DNA from 2 places in the Xenorhabdus budapestensis genome. Region 1 is predicted to be linked to the other one. Evidence: predicted binding sites of a transcription regulator. Region 1 holds the regulator's gene; the other holds the start of a gene.
The links. The regulator LexA, encoded in region 1, represses DNA repair genes until DNA is damaged. The targets are predictions, from matches to a motif close to TNCTGTATGTACATACAGNA.

Region 1 (9,198 bases):
TCCTCATGACTAATTCCAAAAGATGGATCCAGTGTGAAAGTTTTCAGATGCTTTGATAAAGCACGGTCATAATCACCCTGAAATAATGCAACTATCTCAGATATATCAAGGATATTCACTATTTCATCGATTTTTCTTACATGAGTGAAGTCTTTCAGATCTTCTATATATTGTTCTGCCGCATCCATGGGATCACCAAAAATACCAGCATAAAATGTAGCGTCTGACAGAATATTGAAACGTATTCTGACTCCTGTATTTTTCTCAAGATATATTGAAATATTCGCGAGATGCAACAAAGATACCTCTTCTGCCATCGTCAGAGACGTAATATCATGTCTTTTCTGCCAATTGCTAATAACACAGAAAACAGGAAGTAGTATATCAATTTTCCCCTTTTCATTTATATTAGACTTAATTTTTTCTAACGTCTCTAAGCAGGATAAAAAAATACTCCTGGAATTAAACTGGATAGAGGGATGATTGAGATAATCTCTAACTAAAAGATGCAGAGGCGAGTTTTTTTTCCATTTCTCTTTCCACCACTGTTCAGATGGCAATGTTTTAGAAATGGAACATTTCTCAAGTAATACTTCTCTTAAGGCTGATGAAATTAAATTACCGTTGAATGTCATATCAGGTTCATATTCTGGCCATCCAAATTGACCAAATAAAATAGAATCTTCAATGATTGAACCGTTTGTGCTAACAGATATATTTTTCAATTTATCCTCCTAAATAAACATAGGCACATCCCGTAATTGAAATGTATGGATTTTTGAATAACTCTGTATTTAGCTTCTGGCTCTTTTTTATCATCTGAAAAAGAGTTTTACTCTCAATACGGATTGAGTCAGTTGCTGGCTACATATTCAAATATACTTATAAAATATCTCCTTTAGTTTTTTCTTTTCTTAAAAGTATTGGCAATTTTAAAGTCGCATATTGCCATAAAGGAGAATAGCTAATAATAATCAAAGGAAGCTATATCATTATCCGACAAGCAATGGTTATTATTTGTACATATTTTTTATCTCTTATAACATTATAAAAATGCTTTCTTCTTGGATACGTACTTCCTTATGATTTGAATCATCGTCAGCTTTTCCTTCATTGGTATAACAATGGATTGACACCAAATGAATCAGAAAGACTATTTTGGAAGAACGTTAAGGTAGTAACCAATTTTTATCGGCCATATCAATTGATGCAGGCAGGCTGGATGGCCGCCCTTATCCTAATCTATACGTCGCAATCACAAATCAAGAACATGGCATCATTATATTATCCGCTGAATCCAATATGACACCGGAAGATTTCTCCGTTAGTCCCGGTTACGGATCATGCCTAACCATTCCTGTGCAACAGCCTCTAGGTTCTGAAGAAAAGTTCGTTTGAACGAGAAACGTGGCATCGTATTACGGTTGGTAATAATAACTTAGCCCGAGCTTCTTCCCTTAAGAGTGCTTGAAGCATCAGCACAAAGCCAGATTTGCCTGAAGAACTATAATAAAAGATAGAAGGAATTGCCATCTAGAGATTTTTAGACTAATACTACATATTCAATCCTATAATAGGATAAAAGTTAAGTTTCGTTTATGAACCCAGAGTTTTATCTTCCACGCACATTATACAGCGACAACATTTTTTACAATGAGTCAGAACTTCTTGCTTCTTCTAATTTTATTGTTGTTTTAGCTGAACCTAGTGGAGGTAAAACACGACTACTTAATAGCCTAGCAATCCAACTGCAAACGGGGAATATTTCTGCGAATAAATTCTTTCATATAGGCTCTAGCAGTTTTAACAAACACATCGTTATTGATGCTTTTGATGAATTGGCAAAGATTGACTCATCAGGCATTTACCGGCTATTAGGTAAAGTAAGCGACTTACAACCGTCTGTCGTATTTCTATCTAGTCGATCTAGTGAATGGGATGACGCCTGTACAAAGAGCTTTACAGATTTTTTTGGCTGTAAGCCTCTAGTTGTACGTATGGAGCCATTTAACAGTATTGAGCAACAGCAACTTTTCAAAAACTACGTCCCTAAAAAGGATTTCAAAACCTTTCAAGATGAAGTTGCCCGCTTTGATTTAGAACCACTGTTGCCAAACCCCCAGTTTTTGCAATTATTTGCTGTTGCATATATTGCAAGTGAGGGAAAATTCACTAATAAGCATTCTATTTTTGAGCATACAATTGAATACTTAGCAAAAGAATACAATCCAAATATATCTCCAAAGGGAGAACTCCCCTTTGAGGGCAAAATTAAATTCGCTGAGGATGTTTTCGCAAAATTATTATTATCTGGCTCTGAAGGAGTTAGCTTAAGTGATATAAACTCTGAACGCTTATATCCTCGGCTAGACTCCCTTATTTTTGGTGAAAGTCAAATTGAAAACATATTGTCGACTCGGCTTTTTAAACCCGGTGACAAAGCAGACCAGCACCAACCTGTGCATAAGATCATTTCAGAGTATTGTGCTGCTAAATATCTAACAAAACGATTAACCTCAGATAATAACCGATTATCACTTTCACAGTGCTTATCCATAATCGCCCCTAATTCGACAGTCAGAGACGAACTTAGAGGCCTTCTTAGTTGGATGGCAGCTCTTGGAAGCAAACCAATACAAGAAGCAGTTATTGATCTAGATCCTTATGCAGTACTTGCTAACGGTGACCCGTCTCAATTGCCAGGGCGTGTTAACGTTTTGTATTCATCATTTATTCGCCCCACATGGGTAGCCAGATAATGACAAATGACAAATGACAAATGACAAATGACAAATGCCAGTGCCAATGTGCTGGCGTAATTTCGTGCCAATTTATCGTATCTTGTTGCGATTGCACGAAAATGTTTGATTCTGGCAAACGCATTTTCGACTAAATGACGATAACGAGATAAACCCTTATCCCTCTTTTTATCCGAGTTTCGGTTATTTTTTCGGTAGGGAATAACCGCCGTTGCCCCTTGTTCTTCGATATCATTTCTGAATGCCTGACTATCATACCCCTTGTCAGCGATGACAAAGTCCGGGGGCGGTGATTGCACCACCAAACTTTTTGCATGCACAATGTCGTGAGTTTACCCCTCGGATAATTCAAAATGAACAGGCAAACCATAACTGTCTACGGCCAAATGGATTTTAGTCGAGTCCTCCCCGGCTTTTCCCAATCGCTTCATTCTCCTTTGAAACCGCGCCTGAACTGTGCTGATGAGCACGGAAAATACTGCCATCAATGAACAACCATTCAGTATCAGAATCTTTAGCTAATTCCTTGAATAATGAATCAAAAACACCTTTGTTTGACCCCGCATTAAAACGCTTAAAAACGGTATTCCATTTCCCATATTCAACAGGCAGTTCCCGCCAAGGGCTCCCGGTTCTCATTTGAAAAAGGATACCTGCCAGCATTAGGCGATGCGTTTTTTTATGGTAGACAAGCCGATTTTGTTGCATGAATACAAATAGCTTATCCCACACAGGGTCTGATAACATGGGTCTTGGCATGATAGTTCTGGTTACGAGTTTTTTGGCAAAAATAAAGATACCAAATTATCATGCCATTCAAATCCCCTCGTTCAAACGTCAACACGCCCTAATCTAATTATTTATTAATTTCAGGAGTTATTTCATTGGATTTAGCTACACAGGGGTTAAATATGATTAACCAAAGCACCATTTATAGAGTATTGCCAGAAGCAAGAAACAGGCTGATCGCAGCTTATATGACAAGATGTTATTCGGGGAGTGCAATAGGCTCTGTTGTTGCTATTTATGCTTATAAGATCAATGGCTAGATTGGTGTTGTTATTGCTGGCTTAGCTATTTGGTAAATAACCCAATTTAACAGTCATAGTATCTACCGCAAAAGATAAGAAAACTAATTTATTAATTGATAATAAAGAAGAATGATAGGGTCATGACCATTAAGTAGATTTCAGCTACGAATTGAAAAACATGATAACATTACAACCATTGGCATATGCTGGGTGTGAAAGATGTAATGAAAACTATCAACCAAAAAAAGTTACTGACACAGGCTGAGGCAATCTGCCTGTCACGAGGGGTTCGTTTAACACCTCAACGCCTTGAAATTCTGCGTTTAATTTCAGCCCAACCAGGTGCAATAAGTGCCTATGATTTGCTGGATCTGCTCCGTGAAGTTGAGCCACAGGCAAAGCCACCAACGGTCTATCGTGGGTTGGAGTTTTTACTGGAACAAGGCTTTGTCCACAAAATAGAATCTACGAATAGCTATGTGATTTGTCACCACTTTGAAGAACCTTGCCATACATCAGCTATGTTTCTTTGTGATAGTTGTGGTTCTGTTACCGAACGGGATGCTAAAAATATTGAATCAGCTATACAAAATTTAGCGCAATATGCAGGATTTCATCTGCGGCACAGTGTGATAGAAGTTCACGGCTTGTGCTCTTCCTGCCATGAAATGAATTCTTGTACGGAATAAGTTTTAAACTCCGTTTTATTAGGCGGTCATCACTGATAAGTTTATTAATTTCCAAGTTCCCATATAAACGTTTGATTCGCGGGAACAATGACAAATGACCGCCCAAAATGACAAAGTGTAACGCTTTTACAATCAGAACCAATCCCCATTACGAATAACGCCAACTGCCAATCCTTCAATGGTAAAATTCTGTTCGCGTAAATCCACAACGATAGGCTCAAATTCAGGATTCTCAGCAATCAGTTCAATTCTGTTTCCTGTTTGTTTAAAGCGTTTTACTGTGACTTCATCTTCAATCCGTGCCACGATAACCTGCCCGTTAAGAACATCCTGAGTTTTATGCACAGCAAGCAAATCACCATCCATAATACCAATATCTTTCATAGACATACCGCGAACACGCAATAGAAAATCAGCATTTGGTTTAAATAATTCCGGATCCACCTTGTAATGACTTTCGATGTGTTCCTGAGCCAATAGTGGTTCACCAGCAGCAACACGACCGATTAGTGGTAATCCCGTACCTTCATCTTCCTCTTCAAGCAGCAAACGGATACCTCTGGAAGCACCAGCGACAATTTTTATCACCCCTTTACGCGCCAGTGCCTTTAAATGCTCTTCTGCTGCGTTAGGTGAACGAAAACCAAGGCGTGCTGCAATTTCAGCACGTGTCGGTGGCATACCCGTTTGCGAAATATGATCACGCACCAAGTCATAAACCTGTTGCTGCCTGGCAGTTAATGCTTTCATTTCGCCCCCTGTTTGTTTATACAGTCTGACTGTGAGTATATACAGCTAAAATTGAATTGGGAACCTGTCAGAATGTAAAAGCTGCTAAATAACGAATTTTGACGAAAAATAAATCACCTTAGCGTATAAAATGCGACCCTATGATTGTTACCCAGATGAACAGTGCCAAAATAACAGCTAAAAATACGGCAGCAGAACCCATATCTTTTGCTCGCCCCGACAATTCGTGATATTCATTGCCGATTCGATCAACCACAGCCTCAATTGCACTGTTTAGCACTTCAACAATAACCACCAATATGACAGAGCTAATGAGAAAAAGTCTCTCAAGCATGCCAAAATCAAAGGAAAATGCCACAATAATCGCTAAGACAGCTAAAATTACCTCTTGTCGAAATGCAGCCTCATTCTGCCACGCAGCTTTAATCCCTTTTGCTGAATATCCCGCCGCTTTAATAATACGGTTCAAGCCTGTTGATTGATTCGCCATAAAAATTTTCTTCAATAATCATAATAGTTTTAAGATCATATAACTTTTAGCTCTTATTATTATCTTATTTCCACAGATCTCAAAATTTGTTTCTGGTATGCTTGCGACGCATTGCTAATAAGAGGCTTAAAGCAGTTATGTCAGCTTGGCGTAAAATATATTATAAATTATTGAATTTTCCGATAAAACTTTTAGTAAAAAGTAAACTTATTCCAACGGCTCCCATTCAAGAGTTGAGTCTTGATACGACCCGGCCTATTTTGTATGTGCTTCCGTATCATTCAAAAGCCGACTTATTGACTTTACGTCAACAATGTCTGGCTCAAGATCTACCAGATCCGTTAAACCCTTTAGATATTGATGATGCACAGCTTCCAAGTTGTGTTTTTATTGATGACGGCCCACGAGTGTTCCGCTGCTATGCGCCTAAGCATGAATCCGTAAAGATTTTTCATTCTTATCTGGACTTACATCGCAATAACCCTAATCTGGATATTCAGATGGTGCCCGTTTCCGTGATGTTTGGACGTTCCCCGGGGCGTGAAGGACAAGAAACAAATACAGCACCACAATTGCGCCTTCTTAATGGGATCCAGAAGTTTTTTGCAATCCTGTGGCTCGGTCGGGATAGCTTTGTACGTTTCTCCACGCCTGTTTCATTACGCAGTATAGCCGATGACCATGGTACGGATACGATTATTGCCAATAAACTTGCCCGTGTTGCACGTATCCACTATTCCCGTCAACGTCTGGCAGCAGTCGGGCCACGTTTACCTGCCCGACAGGATCTGTTCAGAAAGTTACTGGCATCCAAGGCCATTGAAAAAGCCATTGCCGATGAAGCCCGTAGTAAGAAAATCTCGCCAGAGAAAGCAAAACAGAACGCTATCAATATGCTGGAAGAGATTGCAGCGGATTTCTCCTATGAAACTGTACGCATAACAGACCGTGTTTTAAGCTGGACGTGGAACCGGCTCTATCAGGGCATCAATGTCCATAATGCCGAACGGATCCGCCAATTGGCTCAAGATGGTCATGAGCTGGTCTATGTTCCATGCCATCGCAGCCATATGGATTATCTGCTGCTCTCTTACGTGCTTTATCATCAGGGGCTAGTTCCACCACATATTGCAGCCGGTATTAATCTGAATTTCTGGCCAGCAGGGCCGATATTCCGCCGCCTTGGTGCGTTCTTTATCCGCCGCACTTTTAAAGGCAACAAACTTTATTCGACAATTTTCCGCGAATATCTGGGAGAACTGTTTTCCCGTGGTTATTCTGTTGAATATTTTGTTGAAGGAGGACGCTCCCGGACAGGCCGCCTGCTCGATCCGAAAACCGGTACACTTTCGATGACATTACAGACAATGCTGCGCGGAGAATCACGCCCTATTACCATTGTGCCAATCTATATCGGTTATGAACATGTGATGGAGGTTACGACTTATGCCAAAGAGCTACGGGGCGCAACCAAAGAAAAAGAAGGGTTTTTCCAGATGGTTCGTGGGTTACGTAAACTACGTAATCTGGGGCAAGGCTATGTGAACTTTGGTGAACCAATCCCATTAGTACAATATCTGAACCAACATGTTCCAGAATGGCGTGATTCTATCGATCCAATAGAAGCGCAGCGCCCGGCATGGTTGACACCAACAGTCAGTAAGCTGGCTGGTAATATTATGGTTAACATCAATAACGCCGCAGCCGCAAACGCAATTAATTTATGTAGCACAGCCTTATTGTCATCACGTCAGCGAGCACTTACTCGCGAACAGCTGATTGAACAATTAGATTGCTATATACAATTGTTGCGTAATACTTCTTACGCGAATGATGTCACAGTACCGAAAAAAACAGCAGAAGAACTGTTGGATCATGCTTTACGGATGAATAAGTTTGAGGTCGAAAAAGATGGTCTTGGGGATATTATTATCCTGCCTCGCGAAAACGCGGTACTGATGACCTACTATCGCAACAATATCCAACATCTGTTGATTCTGCCATCTTTGATTTCCAGCATTGTGATGCATCACCGTCGTATCAGCCGCAGTGAGTTGCTTAGGCAGGTACAACTGATTTATCCTCTGCTTAAGCAAGAACTTTTCATGCGTTATAGCAAGAAAGAGTTGCCTGATGTGGTTAATACATTGATTGATGAACTGGCACGTCAATACCTGATTTGTAATAAAGAGCAGGAAATACTGGTACTCAATCCTGCGCGTATTCGTCCATTGCAATTGCTGGCAGCAGGTATCCGGGAAACGTTACAACGCTATGCCATCACGCTTTCTCTATTGAATGCAACTCCCGATATCAGCCGAGGTACATTGGAGAAAGAGAGCCGGATGCTGGCACAACGTTTATCAGTGCTACATGGAATCAATGCGCCGGAATTCTTTGATAAAGCGGTTTTCGCTTGCTCAGTGAATACATTGCGTGAAGAAGGTTATATCCACGATAACGGTAACATGGTTACCATAAGTGCCCATGCACTTTATCAGGTATTGAGTAAGTTAATGTCTCCAGAGATCCGTCTGACCATCGAGAGTGTCAGCATGCCTCCTGAGCATAATGACCAAAAACCAGCAGATGAAAATCAGGAATAACACATTGATATTCTGAAAAGAATTATTCTTAAGCTGATCGTGCTGAAAAAGAAAAGATTAACGGGCGGTGCTACCGCCCGTTCCCTTAAAAAACATAACTGAAAAGAATACCGAGGAACAAAATAAAACCAACGTAGTTATTGTTCATAAATGCCTGAAAACAAGACTCCCGCTGACGGTCAGAAATCAGTTTTTGTTGATAGATGAAGAGCGCTCCTGCCAATAATACTGTCCAGTAATACATTCCACCTAAATTCACTATACAACCAACCGATACGAGAATTGCCAGCATAACGAATTGTAAAGTACCAATAATTAACTTATCAAAGTGCCCGAACAGCACTGCCGTTGATTTCACACCGATTTTCAGATCATCATCACGATCCACCATTGCATACTGAGTATCATAGATTACAGACCAGATTATGTTCGCCAAAAATAATAACCAACACTGTAATGGTAAGGACTCACTTACTGCTGCGAAAGCCATAGGAATTGACCAGCCATAAGCTGCACCCAACACAACTTGTGGCAAGTTACTGATCCGTTTAACGAAAGGATAAAACCATGCCAACCCTAACGCGACAAAGGATAAAGCAATCGTCATTTTATTCAGTGTCAATACAAGCGCAAAAGAGATCAACACAAGTGTAGCAAACAAAATTTTGCATGCTTTTTCGCTGATATCACCACTGGGAAGCGGACGAAATTTTGTCCGTTCAACGTGCCCGTCAAATTTCCTATCAGCGAAATCATTAATACAACATCCTGCCGCCCGCATGAAAAAGACGCCCAGAGTGAAAACCAGCAAGATATGTAAGTTCGGCATACCTTTTGCTGCTATCCATAATGCCCAATAGGTTGGCCATAATA
Region 2 (9,198 bases), 1.7 Mb from region 1:
GCCCCCATAAAATCATGGAGTGAAGATGACCGGCACGGATCGCCCTTGGCAAAGGTTTCCCCTCTGCCAATAGATGTTGCTGCCCAATATAACGATCCAGCGTAACTGGCCGCATTCTTGCTGCCAGTGGCTGAAACTCATTCTGTGAAAAATCGAGTGAAAGATTGTTCACTTAAACCTCACTGGCGTTGATCATCCAGAGTAACACCTTCTGGTAAAGTGAATTTGAACTTTGACGCATCTACGCTGATATTTTGCTGCCCTTTCAACTGATATGCGCTTTTCTGACCGTCTTGTTCAACAGCCGTAAATTTCTGAATAGTGCCATCAGGTGTTACTGTGATTGAAAAATGTTTCAGATTTCCATTGGCACTATTAGGCGTCAACTCAAAATTATTACCACTTTGTGTCACTCTGTATTGTTTCCAATCCGTGGGATCATTACGAGCAATCAACATAAACGGTGTATTGCCCGTAGCATCTTTCAGCCAATTAGCTGTTACTTGCTCGACAAAAGGATTGTAGAACCACAACGTTTTGCCATCAGAAATCAAAGTACTTTCATCAGGCGATGTCATATGCCAATTAAACAAATTGGGACGTTTAACCCAGAGTTGCCCTTCACCATTTTGGATCGTTGAACCGTCACTGCTGGTAACAGTCTGGGTAAAGTTCGCGTGAAAACTATTTACCTTACTCAATCGACCCTGCAAATCTTGCGCGGCATCAGCCCATGCAGAACTCACGCTTATTCCCATCATCAGACAACCAATCAACATCAGTTTTTTCATGTGTGAATACCTTCAATTCATATATTATCGGCATCACAATAGCCGATGCCGCATTTAAAATGATGCTCAGTGTTCATGTGGCGGAGGTGCTAAAACTTCTCGATTGCCATTATGACCAGGCGTACTGACAATTTGCTGAGCTTCCATCTGTTCTACAATTCGAGCGGCCCGGTTATAACCAATGCGGAATTGACGTTGTACCCCGGAGATAGATACCCGGCGTTTTTCAATCACAAATTCAACTGCCTGATCAAACAGAGGATCCAGCTCTCCATCACTATCCAATCCCAATCCTCCTTCGCCATCTTCACCCCCTTTAATAATATTATCAATGTATTGAGGGCGACCACGCGCTTTCCAGTCATTAACAACTTCATGGACTTCTTGGTCACGCACGAAAGCACCGTGGACACGTACAGGAATCGAAGAGTTTGGTGCTAAGTAGAGCATATCGCCCATACCAAGCAATGATTCCGCTCCTCCCTGATCAAGAATGGTACGGGAATCAATTTTACTGGAAACGGTGAATGCAATTCGCGTAGGAATATTAGCCTTAATCAACCCCGTAATAATATCAACAGAAGGACGCTGTGTAGCCAGTACCAAGTGGATACCCGCAGCTCGTGCTTTCTGTGCCAAACGCGCGATCAACTCTTCCACTTTTTTCCCGACTGTCATCATTAAATCGGCAAACTCATCGACCATAACAACAATATAGGGCTCTTTTTTCAGTACAGGATGTGTCACATCCATGCTGTCACCGGGCTTCCAGAATGGATCCGGGATCGGACGGCCCATATTTTCAGCCTGTTTGATCTTATCGTTATAGCCCGCGATATTGCGCACACCTAAAGCTGACATCAGTTTATAACGGCGTTCCATTTCATTGACGCACCAACGCAATGCATTGGCTGCATCTTTCATATCAGTGACCACTTCCGTCAACAAATGCGGAATGCCTTCGTAAACAGATAGCTCAAGCATTTTCGGGTCGATCATGATAAAACGAACATCTTCTGGTTTCGCTTTATACAAAATACTGAGGACCATGGCATTGACGCCGACTGATTTTCCCGACCCCGTCGTCCCTGCAACCAACAAATGAGGCATTTTCCCTAAATCAGCAACAACAGGCTGACCAGCGATATCTTTTCCCAAAACAATAGTTAATGGGGACGGATTATCACGGAATTTTTCACAATCCAGCACTTCCCGTAAATAAACGGTCTGGCGTTTTTTATTCGGTAATTCCAGGCCCACATAAGGTTTTCCTGGGATCACTTCGACAATACGAACTGCCACAGCCGAAAGTGAACGTGCAAGATCACGAGATAAATTAGAGATACGGGAAGCTTTAACCCCAGGCGCTAAGTCCAATTCAAAACGTGTGATTACAGGACCTGGAGAGAACCCAACAACATCCGCTTTGACACGATAATCATTCAGACGAGCTTCAATTAAACGCGAAATTTGTTCCAGTGCAAACATATCAACCGGTTCTTCTTCTGCTGGAGGTTCTGCCAGAAGATCTAAAGAAGGCATCGGTGTAGTCGGCTTAAGCAATGGTTGATCATTACGTACCAAAAATGGATGAAACAGGCTCGGTTGCTGCGGTTGCTGCGGTTGCTGCGGTTGCTGCGGTTGCTGCGGTTGCTGCGGTTGCTGCGGTTGCTGCGCAAAATTATGCAGAGTTTCTGGCTGATGAGAAGTTTTTAAAACAGAAGAATCTGCTGCAACAGGAACAATATTTTTTTCCTGTTCTGGCTGAATAACCTCTTCCGATGGTATGGACTCTGAAGGCATAAATAATGGTTCTGCCGGCTCAGAAATTTCTACACTATTATTTTGTGAAAAATAATCAAACACAGACTTTTCATACTGCGGTGAAACAGCAGGCGGGATTTGATAACGTTCACGTTGCTGCTGTTCAAATGCTTTCCGCAACGTTTCTTCCTGCTCTGCATGCTCATCAATGCTGATAGGTGCTTTATCATCACTGTTCTCAACAGATTTTTCTACTGTTGTTTTGCCATGTGCAAGCTGCTTATAAATTGGTTGGTTAAAAATAGAGGTAAAATCTTCAGCATTTTCTTCTTTTACCTCTTTTTCCAAATCATAACCATAACGCTCACGCTGTTGCGCAATAAATTGCTCACGCAGCATATCTTGCTGCTGCTCATCCATTCTCTGTTCTTCAACTTCAGCATTGAGTTCGTCCTGCCTTTCTTTTTCTTTCCGCTGTAAATGCTCAGACAAGCGGTGAGAAGGGACTTTAATCCCATACAATTCACGGCGAGTCGGTATTCGTACCGGATTCGGCCTTGGCATTTCAGGGCCTATTCCCTGTTTCATCTGAGGATTTTTCACAACAGCAACAGAGCTAGTTACCGAACTCTGCAAATAAGTACTATTATCTGTACAATCATTTACATCATCCCCCAACTGGCGCTCATCAGGCAGCTCAAATGTATATCGGACAGGCTCTTGCTCCTGGCTATTTTCAATTTGTTCTGATCCAACAATCTGTCCAGTTCTAGCCTGCCCTAATTCCATTTGTACTGATACTGTTTCTGGAGCTACGGATATTTGTGGCTTAATCAGGTGAGATTTATTGTCTTGTTCCAGAGCAGATTGCATCTGTTCAAGTGAAATACTTTCATGCTCAGGAAAAACAATTGCAGGTGGAATCTCTTCCTCTGACTGTTCCATAACCGACTGTACTGAATCGGTATTCACCAACTCTGTCACTGTTGGAGCTGCCAGCAACACATCATATTCATCATCAGCAATGGCGTTTTGAATAACATGAGTTGCCTTAACAGGAGCTGCTTTAGACTCCCCTTGTTTAGAATGGGTTATATCATCAGGAAGCTCGGGAACAACTTCTTTTTCCAACTCATCATCATAATCAATTTGAGTGCGGCTACGATTAACCACAAAACTGAGCGAATCCAGAATGCACTCCCCAATTTTTTCTGCAATGGTAAGCCAGGACCAGCCCGTAAATAATGTGAACCCGACAACCCACGTACCAAGCAGAGCTAAAGTTGCACCAAGGATATTAAACCACGGTAGGATCGCGTTACTGAACAAACTACCGATAACACCACCTGAAGCAAAATCATCGAAATCATCAATATTGAGTGCAGCCAAACCACATGAAGTTAAAATAAGAGCCAAGGAACCAATAATGCGTAATGTCAGTGTGAAGAAATCCACATACTCTTGCCTATCTTTCTGACGGAAAGCATTCCAACAACCCAAAAACATTAAGGGTGGGACTGCATAGGCAAGAATACCAAATGCTGAGAATAGTATGTCTGACAACCAGGCACCAATGCTGCCACCTAAATTATGAACAGGTTCATGCCAGGCAGTTTGTGACCAGCTAGGATCGGAAGGATGAAAACTGACAAGTGCTACCATTAAATATACGGCACATATGGCAATAACCAACAGAACGGCTTCCAGAAGCCGACGGCTACTGCTTACTCTTTTTAACCTAACACATTTGTCTTCTGTATATTCCTGGTTCAAGAAAGGCTCTCCAGGTTTTCCTGTTGATTAAACGGAACAACGCTGAGGATAGCTCAGCGTTGAAACTGTATGCATAAACAGGAGTGTACCTAAATTTTTCCTGTTTTGCATCTATACACTGTACATTGTAGACAAAAGCTTAACGAGTCTTAATTACCAAACGGTTACTCTGTTTCACTTCTTCCATTACTACATAAGTACGAGTATCGTTAACGCCCGGAAGACGTAATAAGGTCTCACCCAACAATTTACGGTACGCAGACATGTCTGGCACACGTGTTTTCAGTAAGTAGTCAAAATCCCCTGAAACCAAATGGCATTCTTGAATTTCTTCCAGTTTTTGTACGGCAGTATTGAACTGCTCAAAAACATCTGCCGCTCCACGGTTTAGGGTGATTTCAACGAACACCAGCAATGATGCATCCAGGTAATGGGGATTCAGCAAGGCGGTATAACCAGAAATAAAGCCTTGACGCTCTAAACGACGTACGCGTTCCAGACAAGGTGTAGGTGATAATCCTACCCGCTTGGATAATTCCACATTAGAAATACGGCCATCTTTCTGCAATTCGTTAAGGATATTACGGTCTATGCGATCAAGATCTTTTCCTGGACGCTTCTTATTATCTATCATCTTATTGCTCTCTCTTTATATTCCTACACCCATAACATTTTCCCTATCTCTTTTAAGCAGTTGAGCTGGAAAAGATGTCTTCAAAGGCTAAAGCTCAATCTGTAATCAAAGTTTGGGGCCTACACGTAATCTTCCAGAATACAATTTCCCAGAACTCGATTAACCAAAACACAACTTACTAGAGCACCGTCTTCCAGAATATTATCTCCCAAAACACTATGTCTCCCAGAAAGCAGCTTATCGGCAATTTTTAATATTCTATGAGAAAATCATCCACTCCAAATTGTCTATTCTATAGAAACAATTGATTAGCGAGGCAGATAATTATCTCTTACACAGATGTTTTCGCAAATGCATAGCCGATTGTCAAAGTAAATGAACAAAAATCAGAACAACCTACCAAACAAATTTTCGGTAAATCGTTTCAATAGCTCGTTTCATGTCTAAAACGAATAAATGATGTTCAATTCAAAAAGTTAAGCACTCACTCCTTACATTCCCATTACATCATAGTTACTATCTATCGGTAAAATCGTTAATAACATGAATATTTTATCTGATAATCGCTTTTTTTAACTTATTATTTCTCCTACAATCCCTGAATCTGCGATATGCAAAATAATGGAAATGAGGTATTCATGAGTACAGCCAAACACAGTAAACTCATCATTCTTGGCTCAGGTCCTGCTGGTTATACTGCTGCTGTTTATGCGGCCCGGGCTAATCTAAATCCCGTACTCATTACAGGGGTTGAGAAAGGCGGCCAATTGACCACCACGACTGAAGTTGAAAACTGGCCTGGCGACCCTGAAGGACTAACAGGCCCAGCTTTGATGGAACGTATGTTTCAGCACGCTGAAAAATTTCAGACAGAAATTATGACTGATCACATTCAGAAAGTTGATTTCTCAAAAAAACCATTCCACCTATATGGTGATGATCAGGAATATACCTGTGATGCCTTAATCATCGCAACAGGTGCTTCTGCACGTTATTTGGGGCTACCTTCCGAAGAAGAATTTAAAGGACGTGGTGTTTCTGCCTGTGCAACTTGTGATGGTTTCTTCTACCGTAAACAAAAAGTTGCTGTCGTAGGTGGCGGTAATACTGCTGTTGAAGAAGCATTATATTTAGCGAATATTGCGTCTGAAGTTCACCTGATCCACCGTCGTGATACTTTCCGTTCAGAAAAGATCTTGATTGACCGTTTGATGGATAAGGTTAAAAACGGCAATATTATTTTGCATACCGATCGCACTCTGGACGAAGTTTTGGGTGATGAAATGGGTGTAACAGGTATCCGTATTCGCGATACGAAAAGTGATAACACTAAAGAGCTGGATGTTGCAGGTGTTTTCATCGCCATCGGCCATAGCCCTAATACCGATATTTTTGCAGGACAGCTTGAACTGGAAAATGGGTACATCAAGGTTCAGTCCGGTCTGCATGGAAATGCCACCGAGACATCTGTTCCCGGTATATTTGCCGCAGGTGATGTCATGGATCATGTTTATCGACAAGCTATCACTTCAGCCGGCACGGGCTGTATGGCTGCGCTGGATGCCGAACGTTTTCTGGACGGATTGGCAACCAAATAAGATTATCTTTTTCTAAAAGCGCTATTTCGATAGCGCTTTCTAACAGGTAACATTTTTTTGTAGGCAACATAGTACGCGAAAGCTGGCAATACAATTACCAGCTTTTTTGATACGCCGTATCATCATCTGCTAATCTGAAATTTTTCTTATGGACAAAACAAGACAATCTGAACTTGTTCGATGGCTGAAGCAACAAAGCGCCTCAGCCCGTCAATGGCTTCGTCTATCCATGCTACTAGGGCTAATTAGTGGTTTACTGATTATCACTCAGGCCTGGCTTCTCGCTTCCATTCTTCAGGCGCTTATTATGGATAATGTCCCCCGTGAAAATCTCATCAACCAATTCCTGATGTTGATGGCTTCTTTCACGCTGAGAGCTATTGTCAGTGCTGTCCGAGAACGTATCGGGTTTATCTGCGGTAAAGTCGTGCGTCAACAAATTCGCAGTATGGTATTGGATAAACTGACACAATTGGGTCCTGTTTGGGTAAAAGGCAAACCTGCTGGTAGCTGGGCGACCATTATTCTGGAGCAAATTGAAGACATGCAGGATTTTTATTCCCGCTATTTACCTCAAATGACCCTTGCGGCTACTATCCCTGCCTTAATCCTGATCACTATCTTTCCCATCAATTGGGCCGCTGGCGTTATTCTATTCGTAACTGCGCCATTGATCCCTATTTTCATGGCTTTGGTCGGATTAGGGGCTGCCGATGCTAACCGGCGCAATTTTGTTGCACTTGGTCGTTTAAGTGGTAACTTCCTGGATCGTTTACGTGGTCTCGAAACTCTGCGTTTGTTCCATCGGGGAAAAGCCGAAATTAAACAAATTACCGAATCGACAGAAGATTTCCGACGCAGGACAATGGAAGTACTACGTATGGCATTTTTATCTTCTGCTGTATTAGAGTTCTTTACCGCTGTTTCCATTGCTGTTGTTGCTGTTTATTTTGGTTTTTCTTATCTGGGAGAGTTGCATTTTGGCAGTTATGGTTTTGGCGTGACATTATTTGCTGGTTTCCTCGCACTTATCCTTGCTCCTGAATTCTTCCAACCGCTACGTGATTTGGGCACTTTTTATCATGCTAAAGCCCAGGCTGTGGGCGCTGCGGAATCACTTTTCACCTTGTTAAGCAGCGATGGGGAACACACCACATACGGCGGCAGAAAAACCTTGTCAGATAAAGAAACAGTGACTATTGAAACAAGCGAATTGGAAGTTCTGTCATATGATGGGCATCGTCTGGCCGGTCCTTTAAATTTTACAATTGATAAGCATCAACGGATTGCATTAGTGGGAAAAAGCGGCGCAGGAAAAAGTACACTGATAAATGTGTTACTCGGTTTTCTTCCTTACCGGGGTTCATTGAAAATCAATGGAAACGAATTGCGTGAGCTTGATCTCGACAAATGGCGTCAACAATTAAGTTGGGTCGGGCAGAACCCCCATCTGCCGGAACAAACGATACTCGATAATATTCGTCTTGGTCAATTTGACGCGACACAAGAACAGATCCACGATGTAATGAAACGCGCTTATGTCGATGAGTTTGTCTGTGATCTCCCTGATGGCATAAACACAGTTATTGGCGATAATGCTGCTCGCCTATCTGTTGGACAAGCACAGCGTATCGCTGTAGCACGGGCATTATTAAATCCGTGCCAACTCTTGTTACTGGATGAACCCGCAGCCAGCCTTGATGCTAATAGTGAACAACGCGTAATGATGGCATTGAATCAAGCATCCAGTCAGCAAACGACATTATTGGTTACACACTTACTGGAAGAAACGCTGGAATATGACCAAATCTGGGTTATGGAGGGCGGATTAATTATCGAAAAAGGTAACTATCAAATTTTGAGCCAATCTCAAAGTGCATTTTCCCATCTGTTGTCTCATCGCAGTGTGGAGCTTTAATCATGCGTGTATTACTCCCTTTTCTCGCACTATACCGCCGCCATTGGTTTCTTATTAGCTTAGGTATGATTTTGGCAGTTGTAACCCTACTAGCCAGTATTGGCTTACTTACGCTGTCCGGTTGGTTTCTTGCCGGCACTGCTGTAGCAGGATTTGCCGGAAAATATACCTTCAATTATATGCTGCCTGCGGCAGGTGTCCGTGGGGCAGCTATTTTTCGCACTGCCGGACGTTATGGTGAGCGGTTGGTCAGCCATGATGCTACATTCCGGGTATTGGCTCATCTTCGGGTTTTTACCTTCCAGAAGATCCTGCCACTTTCTCCGGGAGGTATCACTCGTTTTCGCCAGGGAGAGTTATTGAATAGGATTGTGGCTGATGTCGAAACGTTAGATCATCTCTATCTACGCGTCATGTCTCCCGTCCTTGCTGCACTTACCGTCATTATTGTCCTGACATTTGGCTTGGGGTTCCTTGATAAGACGCTTGCCTATACTCTTGGTGGTATTCTGTTAGGGCTGCTGCTGACATTACCTTTTGTGTTTTATCATGTGGGCAAACCTTACGGCAGGAATATCACTTTATTACGCGGCCAATATCGAACATTGCTCACCAGTGCATTACAAGGCCAGGCGGAGTTGACCGTATTCGGTGCTTTCCAGCGCTTCCGCCACTCAATGTCTGAGGTTGAATCCAAGTGGTTAAAGTGTCAACAACAAC

Region 2: the regulator LexA is predicted to act here: its motif matches at 4,392-4,411, upstream of HGO23_RS12430 (DNA translocase FtsK 4TM domain-containing protein).

The regions. Positions count from the first base shown of each region.
Region 1 is NZ_CP072455.1:1,227,852-1,237,049, forward strand. It holds gene HGO23_RS05580 (L-tyrosine/L-tryptophan isonitrile synthase family protein) at 1-725, opposite strand, end outside; gene HGO23_RS05585 (NACHT domain-containing protein) at 1,599-2,759, shown strand; partial or broken gene HGO23_RS05590 (IS5 family transposase) at 2,731-3,518, opposite strand; gene HGO23_RS05595 (hypothetical protein) at 3,671-3,808, shown strand; gene zur (zinc uptake transcriptional repressor Zur) at 4,015-4,479, shown strand; gene lexA (transcriptional repressor LexA) at 4,612-5,229, opposite strand; gene HGO23_RS05610 (diacylglycerol kinase) at 5,348-5,719, opposite strand; gene plsB (glycerol-3-phosphate 1-O-acyltransferase PlsB) at 5,857-8,325, shown strand; gene ubiA (4-hydroxybenzoate octaprenyltransferase) at 8,411-9,198, opposite strand, start outside.
Region 2 is NZ_CP072455.1:2,886,190-2,895,387, forward strand. It holds gene HGO23_RS12420 (replication-associated recombination protein A) at 1-172, opposite strand, end outside; gene lolA (outer membrane lipoprotein periplasmic chaperone LolA) at 180-791, opposite strand; gene HGO23_RS12430 (DNA translocase FtsK 4TM domain-containing protein) at 858-4,328, opposite strand; gene lrp (leucine-responsive transcriptional regulator Lrp) at 4,468-4,962, opposite strand; gene trxB (thioredoxin-disulfide reductase) at 5,601-6,560, shown strand; gene cydD (heme ABC transporter permease/ATP-binding protein CydD) at 6,709-8,478, shown strand; gene cydC (heme ABC transporter ATP-binding protein/permease CydC) at 8,481-9,198, shown strand, end outside.